2 regions of the Frigoribacterium sp. AP1 genome follow, and region 1 is predicted to be linked to the other one. Evidence: predicted binding sites of a transcription regulator. Region 1 holds the regulator's gene; the other holds the start of a gene.
What was found. Region 1 encodes HrcA, which represses chaperone genes, less so after heat shock. Its sites were predicted from a motif close to TTNGCACTCGNNNNNNNCGAGTGCNAA; they were not measured.
Positions count from the first base shown of each region.

Region 1 (9,186 bases):
AGTCGGAGCTTGAGAGGGAGTGCTCCGCACAAGCAGGAACGCAGCTTCTCGACCAGATCACGTCGAGCGTCGTCGCCGGTGACATGGCCACGAGGAGAACGCGGCGGTCAAAGAACGCTTCATGAAGTACTGGCACGGACTCCCCATCGAGCAGCGCCGCGAGGTTGTCCGCTCGATCATGAAGCTGCAATTGCTTCCGAAGCTTCCAGCGAAATGGAAAGGCAATTCGAGAATCATTGTCGAATTCATAGTGTGAAGTTGGGCTTCGGGTATCTACCTCTACAGGCAGACAAAAGGCAGGCATGCCCTGATATTTGCTGTAGGCAAACTATCAGGTAGATCGACCAGAACCCCGTAAATACGGGGCTTTAGCTGTGGATAAGTAAGCCTAGTTGGCCCCCACACTGATGACTTGGTCTAGCCCCTATTTGGACACCGCATCTAGTTGTGCCCCCTGATGTCACGCTTCGCCGGTAGACTCGACCTACAAGCCGAAAGCCCCAAATGACTAGCGTCAAATGAGGCTTTCGATCATTCAGGTCAACGAGCTACTTACCAGGGCGGATCGTTGACCGCAATCGGATTGGATGGACATGACTGTCTATCGGCAACCCTGCACCCGTGGGTGCATGTTCCAGAGTAGCAGGATGAGCAATCCTGCCAACCACATCTGTGGAGAAATCCACGAACGGCGAGCCGTAATTTTTACCGTACTTAGAATCGTGCGGTGGATCGGACAGACGGTGTTACTCGTCTACTCCGCGCTGGACCGGCTGGGCATGCTCAGCTAAGCGGTTGGAACGCCCTCACCAGGAATGGTGGGGGCGTTTTCGATTTCCCTCGCCACCGCATGTAACCCTCAACCGACAGATGAGGGTCGTTTCCCTGATCGTCACACGACACGGCGCGCCGGATGGTGCGAATACCAGTCCCGCGACCTACCGTGGTGTAGAGGCGAAAACCCCCCGACCATCAGGCCGAGGGGTTGCGCATAGGAACTGGGGTTGCCGCCCCGGAACCGATGACAGTAAAGGAAGTCCCGTGCTGGACCGCATCGAGATTCACATCACCAGTCCCGCTCAGTGTAGCCACTGTGCCACACACGCTGCACCTGCTCCCCGGCGTGTTTCCTGGGGGTTGGAGGGGGTAATCCCACTCATTCCAGGGATGGCCCGCCTCTACGACACGTTCAGGCGAGACGGCAGCTAGCTAATAAATGAGAAGGTCCCCGCGGTTTTCCGCGGGGACCTTCTCGGTTGGCCTTGAAATATCGATCGTTTGGGATGTGATTCACTTTCAAGAACATTAATGGCAACTCGTCCAAGCTCATCGCGGCTGTCGAGCAGCTTCAGGCGCAGCTTCGAACTACCGTCCTCACGGATGACGAGTTGGACGCACTCAAGAGGGACGCGGACAAGCTGCCGAAGCACCCCGAATAGTCTGACCCCGAACCCCGCTCACGCCCCCGCTAAGCGAGGTTTCCCACGCCGACCGGACTTCTGACCTAGTATCCGTGCGCGGCACCGACGCAGGTGCCCGGACGGAGGACAAGTGGATCAGATCGGCGGCTACCCCTTGGATCACGAGAGGGCAGCGGAAGCAATGAAGAAGCAAGCTGACCAGGCTCTCGCTCAGTTCCTGGAAGTCGAGTTCAATTTCGACCCGGACATGAAGAATGAGCCCTACGCCGACGTGATCGTGACGAGGACTTACCGAGTCTCGGACACGATGGCAAAGGACATCCTTAGGGAAGCTCTCTAGGCGCGTCCAGGAACCCCACCCGGACCGGCCTCCGGGTGGGGTTTTCAAGGCCAGGTAGTCTGTACAGATGCTTGTCGATGTTTATGCACCCAATTTTACTTCCGGTGACGTCGAGAAGAAAGACAAGAAGTAGGGCGCATGCGTCGAGCCACCCACACCGAGACCCGCACGACCTACGGCGAGGTCGGGGCGACGCAGGCCCCCGACCTCATGCAGTACCCGCCGAAGGGCTTCAAGCCGGCCGAGTACCGGGCCCGCGTCGGCCACGGCGACGCCCGCTTCGCCGCGGCCTGGATCGCCACGATGACCTGGCAGATCCAGGAGCGCAGCGGCATCCGTGTCCGGGTCGACAGCGTGCCGCCGGCCGACGAGAGCGAGTACACGCCCGTCCAGTTCGACGAGCACGGGCAACCGGTCGACGCGGCCGGGTGGGCGGCCGCGCGGGACGAGTCGCGGTACTCGCCCGACGGCACGCCCCTCCTCACGGCGGGCACGACGGCCACGCTCAGCATCGAGGCCTACGGGCGCACGGTCGAGGCGCCGGTCCGCGTCGTCTACGTCATCGACGAACCGAAGCGCAAGGGCTTCGCGTACGGAACCCTCGACGGCCACCCCGAGAGCGGCGAGGAGTCCTGGATCGTCGACCAGACCGACGACGGTTCGGTCTGGCTCTCCATCCGGTCGTTCTCGAAGCCGTCGAGCGCGAAGTGGCGCCTCGTGGCACCCTTCCTGCGACGCACGCAGGCGCAGTACACGAAGCGGTACCTGCGGGCCCTGAGCCTCAACGACAAGGGCGAGCAGACCGACGAGGTCGTCGTCGTCGAGGACACCGAGGCCGGGGTCGGCGATCCCCGCGGTGACGACCGGCCCCCGACCGGCCCGCGCGGCGACGCCTCGGGAACCGGCGCCTGACGGTGCCCGGAGCCCTTCCCCTCGGCGATCCCGCCCCCGTCGACGGACGCCTGCCCGAGACCGTCGCGGTCGGCGCGGACGACCGCAACTTCGGGGTCTACCTGCACGTCCCGTTCTGCCGTGTGCGCTGCGGGTACTGCGACTTCAACACGTACACGGGCGACGAACTGCGGGGCGCGCGCCGGGACGACTACGCCGGGCAGGCCGTCGCCGAGATCGAGCTCGGGGGCCGGGTGCTGCGCGAGGCGGGGCTGCCGCCGCGCCGCGCCTCCTCGGTGTTCTTCGGCGGGGGCACCCCGACGATGCTGCCCTCGGGCGACCTCACGTCGATGCTGCACGCGATGGTCGACACCTGGGGTCTCGAGCCGGGTGCCGAGGTGACGACCGAGGCGAACCCCGACTCGGTCGACGCCGCGTACCTGCAGCAGCTCGCCGACGCCGGTTTCACGCGCGTCAGCTTCGGCATGCAGTCGGCCGTGCCGAGCGTGCTCGCCACCCTCGAGCGCACGCACGATCCCGAGCGCATCCCGTTCGTGGTGCGCTGGGCGCGCGACGCCGGGCTCGACGTCAGCCTCGACCTCATCTACGGCACGCCCGGCGAGACCCTCGACGACTGGAGGCGTTCGCTCGACGTCGCCCTCGAGCAGCAGCCCGACCACCTCTCGGCCTACTCGCTGATCGTCGAGGACGGCACGAAGCTCGCCCGCCAGATCAAGCGCGGCGAGGTCCCCATGCCCGACGACGACACGGCGGCCGACATGTACGAGATCGCGGACGACCGGCTCGCCGCGGCGGGGTACGACTGGTACGAGGTCAGCAACTGGTCGCGTGGCGTCGAGCACCGCTCCCGCCACAACCTGGCCTACTGGCAGGGCCACGACTGGTGGGGCGTCGGCCCGGGCGCGCACAGTCACGTCGGTGGCGTCCGCTGGTGGAACGTCAAGCACCCGGCCGCCTATCAGCAGCGCATGGCCGCGGGTGAGTCGCCGGCCGCGGGGCGCGAGACCCTCGACGACGAGACCCGTCGGGTCGAGCGCGTCCTGCTCGGGGTGCGCATCCGCGAGGGGCTGCCGACCACCGAGCTCGACGACGACGGTCGCCAGGCGGTCGCCGGACTCATCGCCGACGGCTGGGTCGAGGGGCGCCCGGCCCTGCAGGGTCGCGTGGTGCTCACCCGCGAGGGTCGCCTGATGGCCGACGCCGTCGTGCGGCGCCTGCTGCCCGACTGACCGCGTGCCCTCCTCCTGCGCTTCGCGCACGGTGGACCGAGGAGGCGCGGGCCGGGAACGCAGGAGGCGCGGCTCCCGGGGGAGTCGCGCCTCGCGTCGTGCCCGTCCGGGCCGGTCGACCGTCTACTTGATGAACTCGATGGTCAGCGGGTACTTGTACCACTGGCCCTTGTTGGCCGCGACGGCGGCGATGATCGAGAAGATGACGACGAGGATGCCGGCGACGAGTGCGAGTACGCCGCCGATGACGATGACCGTCAGGATCGCCGAGATCACGTAGACGATGGCCATGGTGATCTGGAAGTTCAGAGCCGTCTTGGTGTGCTCCCGGATGAACGGGCCGCGGTCCTTCAGCACGAGGTAGCCCACGAGAGCCGGGACGAACGCGAAGATGATGCCGCCGAGGTGGATGAGCGTGGCCCAGAGCTTCTCGTCCTCGGGGCGCATCGGCTGGACGGGCTGTTGCTGGTAGCCAGGCTGCTGACCGTAGCCGACGCCGGGCTGCTGGCCCTGGCCGTAGGGCTGCCCGGGCTGCTGGCCTTGGCCGTAGGGCTGGCCGGGCTGACCGTTCTGCGGGCCGTTCGGCTGGGCGGGAGGGGTCTCGGTCATGGCTGCACCTGTTCGTGAGTGTCCTGCGGATGTCCCCGCCACCCTAGGGCAGCCGGGCGCGGCGCGAGTAGGCCTCGCGACGGAGGTGTCGTACGATTGGCAGTCCGGCACGTCGAGTGCCAGGCCCGGTCGCCCGGCGTGCGGACGACCCGGGGGGCGTCGAGCGAAGAGAGGTGCGTCATGGTCTCCGAACGCGGTCTCGAAGTGCTGCGCGTCATCGTGCACGACTACGTCGCGTCCCGCGAGCCGGTGGGGTCCAAGTCCATCGTCGAGCGACACCAGTTCGGCGTCTCGGCGGCGACGATCCGCAACGACATGGCGCTGCTCGAAGAAGAAGAGCTCATCGCGGCCCCGCACACCTCGTCGGGTCGCGTGCCGACCGACAAGGGCTACCGGCTCTTCGTCAACCAGCTCGCCGACCTGCGACCGCTCAGCGCCGCCCAGCGTCAGGCCATCGAGACCTTCCTCGGCGACTCCACCGACCTCGACGAGGTGCTGGGGCGGACGGTCCGTCTGCTGTCGCAGCTCACCAACCAGGTGGCGCTGGTGCAGTACCCCACCTTCTCCCGGGCCCGCGTGCGTCACGTCGAGCTGGTCAGCCTGGGCGACGGCCGCGTCATGACGGTGCTCATCACCGACAGCGGCCAGGTCGAGCAGCGGGTCGTCGACATCCGCACCACCGTCGACGAGTCCTTCCTGTCCGAGCTGCGGGCCGCCATCAACGCCGCGGTCGACGGACGGCCCCTGGGCGAGGCCTCCACGGCCCTCACCGACCTGCCGACGCGCTTCCGCCCCGACCTCGCGGCGGTCGTCGGCGTCGTCGTCGCGAGCCTCACCGAGCAGATCGCCGCCGGACGCCAGGACCGCCTCGTCATGGCCGGTGCCGCGAACCTGGTGCGCACGGGCGACGACTTCAGCGGCGACCTCTTCCCGGTGCTCGAGGCGATCGAAGAGCAGGTCGCCCTGCTGCGGTTGTTCGGCGAGATGCAACTCGACGCCGTCGACGTGGCCGCGAGCATCGGGCGTGAGAACGCCTCGTTCGGGTTGTCGCAGGCGTCGGTGCTGGCCAGCGGATACTCGACGCAAGGCAGCGAGATCGCGAGGCTCGGCGTCCTCGGGCCCATGCGCATGGACTACTCGACCAACATGGCGGCGGTGCGTGCCGTCGCCCGCTACCTGTCGTCGCTGCTCGCCGAACGGTAGCCGACGCCGACGGCCCCGGCCGTCCCACGACCCCCATCCCCGTCCCGGCCCGCCGGGCCCGGCCCCGCCGGGAAGACCACCACACCACACCAGAGGCAGACGAGAACCAGTGGCAGATCATTACGACGTCCTCGGAGTCGACCGTCAGGCGACCCCGGAAGAGATCAAGAAGGCGTACCGCAAGCTCGCCCGCGAGCTGCACCCCGACGTCAACCCCAGCCCCGAGGCGTCCGAACGCTTCAAGGACGTCACGCACGCCTACGACGTGCTCAGCGATCCGCAGCAGCGCGAACGGTACGACCTCGGCCCGCAGCCCGGTTTCGGTGGCGGTGGGGGAGGCGGGGCCGCCGGCTTCGGCGACATCTTCGACGCGTTCTTCGGCGGCGGGGGTGGCCAGGGTCAGCGCCAGGGCCCGCGATCGCGACGCGAGCGAGGGCAGGACGCCCTGCTGCGCCTCGAGGTCGACCTCGAGGACATCGTCTTCGGCACCCAGCGCGACATCGAGGTCGACACGGCCGTCCTCTGCGACACGTGCAGCGGCTCGTGCTGCGCGCCCGGCACGTCGCCGCAGACCTGCGACATCTGCGGTGGCTCCGGCCAGATCCAGCGCACCGTGCGCTCCCTGCTCGGCAACGTCATGACGTCGAGCCCGTGCGGCACCTGCCGGGGCTACGGCACCGTCATCCCCAACCCCTGCCCGACCTGCCAGGGGCAGGGCCGCGTGCGGGCCCGTCGCTCGATCCCCATCGACATCCCCGCGGGCGTCGACACGGGCCTCAGGCTCCAACTGCCCGGCCAGGGCGAGGTCGGCCAGGCCGGCGGCCCGAACGGCGACCTCTACCTCGAGGTCAAGGTGCGCCACCACGACACGTACAGCCGCAACGGCGACGACCTGCTGGCGACGCTCGAGGTGCAGATGGCCGACGCCATCCTCGGCACGTCGACGACGCTCACCGGGCTCGACGGCGAGATCGAGGTCGAGATCAGGCCCGGCACCCAGAGCGCCGACATCATCACCGTGAAGGACCGCGGGATCACGCGTCTGCGCGGAACGGGTCGCGGCGACCTCAAGATCGGCGTCCAGGTGGTCACCCCGACCAAGCTCAGCCACAAGGAGCGCGAGCTGATCGAGAAGTTCGCCTCCGGTCGGCGCTCCCCGGCTCCCGAGTTGTCGCACTTCCAACAGGGCCTCTTCGGCAAGTTGCGCGACCGCTTCCTGAACTTCTGATCGTGGCGCACTTCTACCTGGTCGACGACCTGGTCGTCGCCGACGTCGGCGGGACCGTCGCGCTGACCGGTTCCGAGGCCCGGCACGCGGTCACGGTCAGCCGCGTGCGGGTGGGCGAGGCACTCACCCTCGGCAACGGTCGGGGCTTGGTCGTCCAGGGCGAGGTGACCGAGGCGGCTCCCGAGCGCTTGGTGCTGCTCTCGACGCGGGTGGTGCGGCACGAGCCGCCGACGACGCGGCTGGTCCTCGCCCAGGCCCTCGCCAAGGGCGACCGCGACGAGCTCGCGGTGCAGGCCGCGACCGAGCTCGGCGTCGACGAGATCGTGCCGTGGGCCGCGGCCCGCAGCATCTCCCGGTGGGAGGGCCCCAAGGTCGCCAAGGGGCTCACCCGCTGGTCGACGATCGTGCGCGAGGCGACCAAGCAGTCCATCCGTCCGTGGGCACCCGAGGTGTCCGGGCTCGCGACGACGCGGCTGCTGGCCGAGCGCGCCTCCCGCGATCTCGTGCTCGTGCTCGAGCCGTCTGCCGAGCAGGCGCTGACGGCGGTCGACCTGACCGCAGGAGGCGCGGTGCCCGACCGCGTCGTCGTGGTCGTCGGTCCCGAGGGCGGGGTGTCGCCCGCCGAACTGCAGCAGCTCGCCGAGGCGGGTGCCCGCGCCGTGCGCCTCGGGGACGCCGTCCTGCGCACCTCCACGGCCGGCCCCGCCGCGCTCTCCGTCCTGAGCGCACGTCTCGGCCGCTGGTGACCTCGACGCCCCCGGGGGCCGTGTCGGCGGTCGTCGCTACGATGGGCAGCATGTCCGAGAACTCCGACGAGCCCACCGTCTTCAGCCGCATCGTCGCGCGCGAGATCCCCGCCGACATCGTGTTCGAGAGCGACACGGTGATCGCCTTCCGCGACATCGCGCCCCGGGCACCCGTCCACCTGCTCGTGGTGCCCAAGACCCAGGCGTACCGCGACGTCGTCGAACTCGCCGCGGGCGACCCGGCGCTGCTCGCCGAGCTGGTGGCGACCGCCTCCCGGCTCGCGGCCGACCCGGCGGCGTTCGGGGAACACTCCGGGTCCGAGTTCCGTTTGATCTTCAACACCGGCGCATCCGCCGGGCAGACCGTGTTCCACGTGCACGCCCATGTGCTCGGCGGACCCCTGGAGGAAGGCACCCTTGCCCACTAGCGACACGAACGCCACCGGCCCCTCGACACCGACGACGGGCGACGACGTCCGGCGCGTCGACGTCACCGTCGACGGCGTCGCCATGGTCCAGCTGCTGGGCCCGCAAGACCGCCTGCTCCGTGCGGTCGAGAAGCAGTACCCCGAGGTCCGCGTGCTCGTGCGCGGCAACGAGGTCACCCTCGAGGGGCCCTCGTCCGCCGTCGACCGGGCCGAGGGGCTCGTCGACGAGCTCGTCTCGATGGTCCGGGGCGGCCACGACCTCGGCCCGGCCGAGGTCGCGACGTCGGCCCGTCTGCTCGACTCGGGGCAGGGCAGCCCGTCCGAGGTCTTCGGTCAGCCCATCGTCACCAGCCGCGGCAAGGGCGTCCGGGCGAAGACCCCGGGTCAGAAAGAGTACGTCGACGCGATCGACCAGCACACCATCACGTTCGGCATCGGTCCGGCCGGTACGGGCAAGACCTACCTGGCCATGGCCAAGGCCGTCCAGGCGCTGCAGCGCCGCGAGGTCCAGCGGATCATCCTGACGCGTCCCGCGGTCGAGGCCGGCGAGCGGCTGGGGTTCCTGCCGGGCACGCTCACCGACAAGATCGACCCGTACCTCCGCCCGCTCTACGACGCGCTCAACGAGATGATGGACCCCGAGATCGTGCCCAAGCTGCTCGCGGCCGGCACCGTCGAGGTGGCCCCTCTCGCCTACATGCGCGGTCGCACCCTCAACGACGCCTTCGTCGTCCTCGACGAGGCGCAGAACACGACGCCCGAGCAGATGAAGATGTTCCTCACCCGTCTCGGCTTCGGTTCGCGCATGGTCGTGACGGGCGACGTCACCCAGGTCGACCTGCCCACCGGGGCCAGCGGCCTCCAGCTCGTCACGACGGTGCTCGGCGGCATCGACGACATCCACTTCGCCCGTCTCACCAGCGACGACGTCGTGCGGCACACGCTCGTCGGCCGCATCGTCGACGCGTACACGACCTACGACGCCGAGCGTCAGGCCCAGCAGCACCGCCGTCACGAGGCGGCACACGAACAGACCGAGTCGGGCAACCGCGCCGAGCGGCGGGCCGACG
Region 1 is NZ_CM155288.1:3,209,592-3,218,777, reverse strand. Features, by position in the region: gene AC1MBW_RS15240 (hypothetical protein) at 1-125, shown strand, start outside; gene AC1MBW_RS15235 (hypothetical protein) at 122-256, shown strand; gene AC1MBW_RS15230 (hypothetical protein) at 1,552-1,761, shown strand; gene AC1MBW_RS15225 (DUF1990 family protein) at 1,900-2,673, shown strand; gene hemW (radical SAM family heme chaperone HemW) at 2,676-3,902, shown strand; gene AC1MBW_RS15215 (DUF4870 domain-containing protein) at 4,026-4,511, opposite strand; gene hrcA (heat-inducible transcriptional repressor HrcA) at 4,692-5,714, shown strand; gene dnaJ (molecular chaperone DnaJ) at 5,824-6,942, shown strand; gene AC1MBW_RS15200 (16S rRNA (uracil(1498)-N(3))-methyltransferase) at 6,945-7,688, shown strand; gene AC1MBW_RS15195 (histidine triad nucleotide-binding protein) at 7,739-8,116, shown strand; gene AC1MBW_RS15190 (PhoH family protein) at 8,106-9,186, shown strand, end outside.

Region 2 (9,186 bases), 1.4 Mb from region 1:
ACGTCGCGATGGCGATCTCGGTGGTCGTGCTGGTCGGAACGGGGCTGTTCCTGCTGAAGACCCGCACCGGACGCGCCACCCGCGCCGTGTCGGACAACCCGGCCCTCGCCGCGGCCTCGGGCATCGACGTCGACCGCATCATCCGCCTGGTCTGGACGCTGGCCGCCGGCCTGGCCGGCCTGTCGGGCGTCATGCTCGGCCTCGTGCTCAACGGCGTCAACTGGATGACCGGCCTGCAGATCCTGCTGCTGATCTTCGCCGCGGTCACCCTGGGCGGCCTCGGCACGGCCTTCGGCGCCCTGGTCGGCTCGCTGATCATCGGCATCATCGTCGAGCTGACCAACATCTGGCTGCCCGGCGACTTCAAGTACGCGACGGCGCTGCTGATCCTGATCCTGATCCTCGTGTTCAGACCACAGGGCATCTTCGGGCGAAAAGAACGAGTGGGCTAAGGGGACACGACCATGTACTTCATCGAACTCCTGCGGGCGCTGAGCGCCGAGGCCCTCGCGCCCACGACGGCCGCCTTCGCCATCGCCGCGATCGGTCTGAACATCCACTTCGGCTTCACCGGCCTGATCAACATGGGCCAGGCGGCGTTCCTGCTGCTCGGCGCCTACGGCTTCGCCATCTCGATCAGCAACGGTCTGCCCCTCGGGCTCGCCGTCATCATCGCGCTGCTCTGCTCGTTGGTCTTCGCGCTCATCCTCGGCGTGCCGACGCTGAAGCTGCGGGGCGACTACCTGGCCATCGTCACCATCTGTTCGGCCGAGATCATCCGGTACGTGGGACGGTCGAGCATCCTGACGACCACGACCGGTGGCTCGAACGGCATCCCCGGAGCCTCGTACCGCGAGGCCTTCACCGCCCTGTCGCCCCTGCCCGACGGACAGACGACGATCCTGTGGTTCACCTACGAGAACAACGGCGTCAACGGCTGGTGGATCCGCATCGCCGGCTGGAGCATCGTCGCCCTGCTCAGCCTGCTGGTCTTCCTGCTCAGCCGCAGCCCGTGGGGCCGCGTGCTGAAGGGCATCCGCGAGGACGAGGACGCTGTGCGCAGCCTCGGCAAGAACGTCTACTCGTACAAGATGCAGGCCCTCGTGCTCGGCGCGCTGATGGGGTCGCTCGCCGGCATCATCTACGTCCTGCCGAGCTCGGTGCAGCCGGACAGCATGGGACGGTCGATGACCTTCTTCATCTGGACGGCCCTGCTGCTCGGTGGCGCGGCCACCGTGTTCGGCCCGGTGCTCGGAGCGATCCTCTTCTTCGTCACCCGCCTGCTGGTGCGGACCCTCGCCGGCGACTTCATCCCGTCGAACATCATGAACGGCCAGCAGGCCGAGCAGTTCTCGTACATCCTCGTCGGCATCGCCCTGATGCTGCTGATCATCTTCAGGCCACAGGGCATCCTCGGAAAGAAGAAGGAGTTGGCGTTCAGTGTCTGACACCTCGAGCACCACCAACGGACCGGCCCCGAGCGGCAGCACGCTGCCCCGCCGCGAGGGCTACGACTACGACCGCAGCGTCCTGCGCTCGAAGCTCACCACGGTCGAGCGGACCCCGGGGTCGGCCAAGCCGGACCCGATCCTCACGGTCGACAACGTCGTCCGACGCTTCGGTGGCATGACCGCCGTCGACGTCGGCCACGTCGAGGTGCAGCGCGGCGCCATCACGGCACTGATCGGCCCCAACGGCGCCGGCAAGACGACCTTCTTCAACCTGCTGACCGGCTTCGACAAGGCCTCGTCGGCCCCCACGGCGTTCAAGCGCAGCGGCCCGGGCATCGCCAAGTGGGTGTTCGAGGGCAAGGCCATGGGCAACGTCGGCGCCGCCAAGGTCGCCCGCTCGGGCATGGTGCGCACGTTCCAGTTGACCAAGGCGCTCTCGCGGCTCACGGTCATGCAGAACATGCTGCTCGGCGCCAAGGACCAGCCCGGCGAGAACTTCTTCGTCGCCATCGTCGCGCCGCTCTGGCGCAAGCGCGAGCGCGAGATCGAGGCCAAGGCCGAGGACCTCCTCGCCCGGTTCAAGCTGCTCGAGAAGAAGGACGACTTCGCCGGCAGCCTCTCGGGCGGCCAGCGCAAGCTGCTCGAGATGGCCCGCGCCCTGATGAGCGACCCGGCCATGATCATGCTCGACGAGCCGATGGCCGGCGTGAACCCGGCGCTGACGCAGTCGCTGCTGGGGCACATCCAGAGCCTCCGTGACGACGGCACCACGGTGCTCTTCGTCGAACACGACATGCACATGGTCCGCCACATCTCGGACTGGGTGATCGTCATGGCCGAGGGCCGCATCGTGGCCGAGGGCCCGGCCGACACGGTCATGGACGACCAGGCCGTCATCGACGCCTACCTGGGTGCGCACCACGACACCGACCTGGGCGACGACTCGCTGCTCGACGACGCCACGCTCGAACAGCTCGAAGAAGAGGTGGCGCGCGAGGACGCGGCCCGCGCGGCCGAGGCGACCAGCGCCTCCTCGTCCACCGGCGGCGTCGCGGGACGCGACCTGCCCGGCCACCCCGACCCCTCGACCCCGCAGGCCACGAACGCGGCCGACGACCAGCTGTCCGACGGACGGCAGAGCGGAGACAAGCGATGAGCACGGCACAGGACGGCGCGGGTGCCACCACCGCCCCCAAGCACCCGGGCACCGAGAAGTTCGTCGGCGTCGAACCGGTCATGAACGCGACCGACCTCGTCGCCGGCTACCTGCCGGGCGTCAACATCCTCAACGGGTGCGACCTCGTCTGCTACCCCGGCGAGCTGATCGGCATCATCGGCCCGAACGGCGCCGGCAAGTCGACGCTGCTCAAGGCGCTCTTCGGCCAGGTCAAGATCCACTCGGGATCGGTCACCCTCGGCGGCACCGACATCACGAACCTCAAGGCCAACAAGCTGGTCGAGGCGGGCGTCGGCTTCGTGCCGCAGACCAACAACGTGTTCCCCTCGCTCACCATCGAGGAGAACCTGCAGATGGGCATGTTCCTTCGGCCCGCCAAGTTCGCCGAGCGCCTCGAGGTCATCTACGACCTCTTCCCGGTGCTCGCCGATCGTCGCGGCCAGCGCGCCGGGTCGCTCTCGGGCGGCGAGCGCCAGTCGGTCGCCATGGCCCGGGCCCTGATGATGGACCCGAAGGTGCTGCTGCTCGACGAGCCGTCCGCCGGCCTGTCGCCGGTGCGCCAGGACGAGACGTTCATCCGCACCCGCCGCATCAACAAGGCCGGCGTCTCGGTGATCATGGTCGAACAGAACGCCCGCCGCTGCCTGCAGATCTGCGACCGCGGCTACGTCCTCGACCAGGGCCGCAACGCCTACTCGGGCACCGGCCGCGAGTTGGCCGACGACCCCAAGGTCATCGAGCTCTACCTCGGCACCCTGGCGAAGGACGTCGACGCGTCCTGACGACCCCGGTGGCGCCCTGAGGCCCCGATCACGCCCTGGCGTGGTCGGGGCCTCGTGCGTGCGCCCGCCGGGGCGTCGGGGGCTGCGCACCGCGGTTCGTGCAGCACACCCCGTCTCGACGCGGTGCGGTGCACGGAACGCGGTGCGGAGCGGAGCACGGCCCCCACGACCGGTGTGGCCGGGGACGAGGAGGCGCGGTGCCGGAGGGCGCGGACGTCGCGACCCTCCTGCGGTCCGGCACCGCGCCTCCCGGGCACGCCGAAGGGCCCGGCTCCGCGCCTCCCGGGCACGCCGAAGGGCCCGGCACGATGACTCGTGCCGGGCCCCGGGTGGTGCGAGGTGCGGTTATTCGACCTTGCCCTCGATGCCGGTCTGGTAGACGGGCTTGTTGTCGGCGTCGAACGTGTAGACGCCGATCGAGGCGGACGACGGGTCGTTGTTGTCGTTGAACGGTCCGATGCCCGAGGGGCCGGTGTAGTGGATGTCGTCACCGGCGTCGAGCGCGGTCTTGCAGTCCGCGTACGTGGTGCACTCGGTGCCGCCGTTCGCGCCGGAGACCGCGGCCATGTTGGCCTGGATCGTCCCTGCATCGGTGCCGCCACCGGCCTGCGCCGCGAGAGCGGTCAGGATGACGGCGTCGTACGACTCGGCCGCGTACGAGAAGTCGGCCAGCTCGCCGCCCTCGCTCGCCTGGTAGCCGGCCACGAGCTTCGACTTGAAGTCGGCACTGGCGTCGGCACCGGGGATCGTGCCCTTGGCGCCCTCGAGGGTGCCGGGCTCGAAGTCGGCGCTGTAGTCGGCCGTGTTGCCGTCGGACATGTAGACCTTGCTCATGTCCCAGCCCTGGCTCTTGAGCTCGGGCACGATCGACTTGGTCTCGTCGAAGGCCAGGATGACGATCGCGTCGGGCTCGGCGGCGATGGCCGCGGACACCTCGGACGAGAACGTGGTCTGACCGGGGGGGAACTCCTCGCCCTTGCCGGTGCCGCCGTAGACGACGGTGCCGCCCGAGCTCTCGATCGACTTCTGCGTCGAGTCGCGGAGACCCGTCCCGTAGGTGTCGTTGAAGACGAGGAACGCGACGTTGGCGTTGCCGTCGGCCGTGATCTGCTGGCCGAGCGCCGAACCCTGCACCGAGTCCGGCGGAGCCGTCCGGTAGTAGTACGACGAGTAGCCGCTGAGCGAGCTCGCCGTGTTGGCCGGCGAGATCTCGATGATGCAGTTGCTGGTGAGCTGGTCGACCACGTTGAGCGTGACGCTCGACGACTCGGCACCGAGCACGACGGGCACCTTGGCGTCGATCAGTTCCGTCGCGGCGTTGCTCGACACGGTCATGTCGTTGCTGTCGCCCGAGTCGGTGCTGGTCGAGATCTCGGCGGGTTGGTCGAGCACGCCGCCCGCGGCGTTGATGTCGCTGATGGCCAGGTTCGCCCCCGCGATGGCGGGCGGGCCGAGGTAGGCCAGGGTTCCGGTCAGCGGCAGCATGGTGCCGATCGCGAAGGGATCGGTGCTGGGCGTACCGACCTCGCACTTGGCGGCGGGATCGGCCTTGGCCGACGACGACGACGAGGCGTCGTCAGAGGGAGATGCCGTCGAACAGGCAGCGAGCAGCACGGAGGCTGCGCCGGCGAGAGCCAGTGCTCGGAGGGCGGTGCTGGATCGGATCATCCGTGGAACCCTTTCGTGGACAGCGGCAGTGCAGCCCGACCGGTGGCGGTCGAACCTGCCGCGATTGGTCCGAAACTAGGGGTCGAATGTTTCTGGCGTGTGTTCTCGACGTCAAAGTGACGTTTCGTTAGCCATTCGTGACTTTGCGAGGGATGGTCGCTTCTAGGCGGTCGGCGCCACCGCGAGCGGACGACGTGACCGCCGCCCCGCACGCACCATGTCGACGGTGAGCACGATCGAGGCGACCCAGACGATCGCGAAGCCGACCCATCGCGCCGTCGACATGTGCTCGCCGAGCACGACGACCCCGACCACGAACTGCAGCACGGGGGCGACGTACTGCGTCAGCCCCACGGTCGTCAGGGGCAGCCGACGCGTCGCCGAGGCGAAGAGCAGCAGCGGCACGGCCGTGATGACGCCCGTGCCGACCGTGGCGAGGGTGTGCCCGACGCTCACGGTGCCCAGCACGACGCCGCCCCCGAGGCCCGTCACATGCAGCACGATCAGGGTGACGGCCGCGAAGGGTGCGATCCACAGCGTCTCGAGCGTGAGCCCGCCGACCGCGTCGACCCGACCACCGACCTGCTTCTTCACCAGGCCGTAGAGCCCGAACGAGAACGCGAGGACGAGCGAGATGAACGGCGGCCTGCCCGCCCCGATCGCGATCACGAGGACGGCGACGGCGCTCAACCCGACGGCCACCCACTGGGTCGTGCGCAGACGTTCGCGCAGCACCACCACGCCGAGCAGGACCGTGACGATCGGGTTGATGAAGTACCCGAGCGCCGCCTCGACCACGTGCCCGCTGAGCGTCGCCGAGATGAAGACCGTCCAGTTGACGACGATGAAGGCCCCCGCCAACCCCATGGTGCCCACCACGCGGGGCTGCCGCAGCAGGGCCAGGAACGAGCGCAGCGCCCCCGTCACGACGAGCAGCACCGCACAGAAGACGAGCGAGAACAGCACCCGCCACGCGACGATCTCGAACGGGCCGGCCGGGGCCAACAGCAGGAAGTACACCGGCAGCACACCCCAGAGCCCGTAGGCCCCCAGGGCGTAGGCCAGGCCCGCTCCGCCGGCCCCGGCGACGCCGAGCCCCGAGGTCGGGGCGGAGGGGGACGAGGAGGCGCGGGTCGAGGTCACCAGGCGACTCTAGGTGGCTGCGCCCACAGCCGGAACGGCCACTCCTGCCACCGTGGATCGATCGACGGACGATCACGCCTGGGGACGAGCGGACGCTCGCGACCACGACGCCGACACGACGAAGGCCCCTGCCGGAGCAGGGGCCTTCGGGACGGCGACCGGGGTCGCGGGGCACGGCCGGAGCCGTGCCGAGGTGCTAGCGGACGATGACCGCCAGGACGTCGCGAGCCGAGAGCACGAGCAGGTCTTCTCCGCCGTACTTCACCTCGGTTCCGCCGTACTTGCTGTAGATGACCTTGTCGCCGGTGGCGACGTCGAGCGGCACGCGGTTGCCGTTGTCGTCGATGCGGCCCGGGCCGACCGCCACCACTTCACCCTCTTGGGGCTTCTCTTTGGCGGTGTCGGGGATCACGAGACCCGAAGCAGTGGTCTGCTCGGCTTCGACCTGACGAATGACGATGCGATCTTCGAGCGGCTTGATGCTGACCGACACGGGTGACCTCTTCTTTCTCGGTGCTACGAAAACATGGGGGCTGGCACTTGCCGGGGGCGAGTGCCAGAACAACTGTAGGACGAGACTGGCACTCGGTCAATCCGAGTGCCAACGCGTCGGCCCGCGTGCGTCACACTGGACGACATGGATTCCTCCGAGCTGCTCGAAGTCCTCTCGCCCGAGGGGCTGCGGCTGCTCGACTCGCTGCCGACGGGCGGCGCCTCCGGCGACGACGTCGTCGGCACGGTGGCCGCGTTGCGCAAGCAGGGCCACTCCCCCGCCCTCGTGTCGGCGGTGCTCACCCAGGCCCGGCTCCGAGGCCGGGCGACGGCCAAGTTCGGCGAGTTCGCGAGTCGCATGCTGTTCACCGAGGCGGGCCTCGAACAGGCCACGCGCCTCCCGGTCGCCGCCCGCCACGCCGGACGCTACGCCGCGGCGGGCATCGGCAGCGTGGCCGACCTCGGCTGCGGCATCGGTGGTGACGCCCTCGCGTTCGCCGCGCTCGACCTCGACGTGCTCGCCGTCGACCGCGACGAGGTCACCGCGGCCGTCGCCTCGTACAACCTCGCGCCGTGGCCGTCGTCGCGCGTCGAGCAGGGGGACGCCGAGACGACCGACCTCGGGGGCGTCGAGGGCGTCTTCCTCGACCCGGCGCGACGCACCTCCGGCCACAGCGCCACCAAGCGCCTCGCCCATCCGGCCGACTGGTCCCCCGGCCTCGACGTCGCCTTCGGCTTCGCCGACCGCCTGCCCACCGGCGTCAAGCTCGGCCCGGGCGTCGACCGCGAGCTGTTGCCGACCGACGCCGAGTGCCAGTGGATCTCGGTCGACCGCGACGTGGTCGAGGTGGGCGTGTGGTTCGGCCCGCTCGCGCGGCCGGGGGTGGGCCGGTCCGCCCTGGTGATCGCCGCCTCCGGGGCATCCGAGCTGACGGCCGCCGCCGACTCGGACGACGTGGACCCGGGTGACCTCGGCGAGTACCTCTACGAGCCCGACGGTGCCGTCATCCGGGCGCGCCTGATCGGCGACCTGGCCCGGTCGATCGACGCCCGCATGATCAGTCGCGACATCGCCTGGCTGACGACGGAGGCGCGGGTCGACACCCCCTTCGCGCAGGGTTTCCGCGTGCTCGAGACCTTCCCGCTCGACGAGCGGACACTGAAGCGTGAGCTGCGGGCGCGGGGCATCGGCCGCCTCGAGATCAAGAAGCGCGGGGTCGACGTCGACCCCGCGACGTTCCGCAAACGACTCTCGTTGCAGGGCACCGGGTCGGCGACCCTCGTGCTGACCCGGGTCGCGGGGCGGCACACGGCCCTGCTCTGCGAGCGCCTGGTCTGAGCCTTCCGGCCGTCATGCACGAGTGGGCAGAAGACGTCGTTCGCCGGCGGCGCGGGAACGACATCTTCTGCCCACTCGATGCCCCACCGAGGTGAGGCGACGGTCAGTACCCGCCGTAGTAGTCGGAACTCGACGAGAAGCCGGCGATCCAGAGGCCGAAGGCCACCCAGCCGATGACGATCAACGCGATCCCTGCGTAACCGACGATCAGCCCGGTGAGCCAGAACCCGCGGGCGTGACGCTCACGCGACATGCCCAGGTGCCCGAGCACGACGCCGGCGATCGACGCCACGATCGAGAGCCCGAAGGTGAGGGGCGCGAGCACGAGACCGGCGATCGAGCCGATCATCGAGAGCAGGCTGAGCAGTCGAGGGGGCTGAGCGGCACCCGCCGAGGCGTACGGCGGGTAGGGCGATCCGTAGGGCTGCTGGCCGTACTGGGCACCGGGCTGACCCTGCTGACCCTGCTGGCCGAACGACTGCTGACCGTACGGCGCGCCGGGCTGACCGGAGGGCTGCTGAGCCTGCGGCTGCTGGCCGTGACCCTGCGGCTGGCCGTAGCCCGGCTGACCCTGCGGCTGGCCGTAGCCCGGCTGAGCCTGCGGCTGGCCGTAGCCCGACTGCTGACCCTGCGGCTGGCCGTAGCCGGGCTGCTGGCCGTATCCGGGCTGCTGGCCGTAGCCGGGCTGCTGCCCGTAGCCCTGCTGCCCGTACCCCGCCGGCGGCTGCACACCCGGCTGGCCGTAAGGCGGCCGGGGCGGCTGGGGCGCACCCGGCGGGACCTGCCCCGGGCGGGACTGCGGAGCCGGAGTCCCCTGGGGTGCGCCGTAGGGTGCCGACCCTGTCGGCGGCACTCCGGCCCCGGCGTACGGCGACGACGCGGGCGGCTGCGAGGCGTACGGCGACGACGCGGGCGGTTGGGACGCGGCCCCCGGGAAGGCGGTCGGCGGCAGCGGCGGCGAGGCGGTGGCCGCACCGCTCCCCTCGGTCGGGCGCGCGGGGGGCGCGGTGGGTGCCGCGGGCGGCGTCGGAGCCGAGGGCGCGGTCGGCGCCGAGGACGGCTTCTCGGGGGTGGTGTCGTCGGTGGCCATCAGCTGCCTTTCGCGAGCGGTGCGTCGGTCGTGCCGCCGGAGCG
Region 2 is NZ_CM155288.1:1,810,152-1,819,337, reverse strand. Features, by position in the region: gene AC1MBW_RS08760 (branched-chain amino acid ABC transporter permease) at 1-452, shown strand, start outside; gene AC1MBW_RS08755 (branched-chain amino acid ABC transporter permease) at 465-1,448, shown strand; gene AC1MBW_RS08750 (ABC transporter ATP-binding protein) at 1,492-2,607, shown strand; gene AC1MBW_RS08745 (ABC transporter ATP-binding protein) at 2,688-3,410, shown strand; gene AC1MBW_RS08740 (ABC transporter substrate-binding protein) at 3,756-5,078, opposite strand; gene rarD (EamA family transporter RarD) at 5,241-6,221, opposite strand; gene groES (co-chaperone GroES) at 6,418-6,714, opposite strand; gene AC1MBW_RS08725 (class I SAM-dependent methyltransferase) at 6,859-8,052, shown strand; gene AC1MBW_RS08720 (DUF4190 domain-containing protein) at 8,156-9,142, opposite strand.
Region 2: a site for HrcA is predicted at 6,800-6,826, ahead of groES (co-chaperone GroES). Genes of this name have one in related genera too.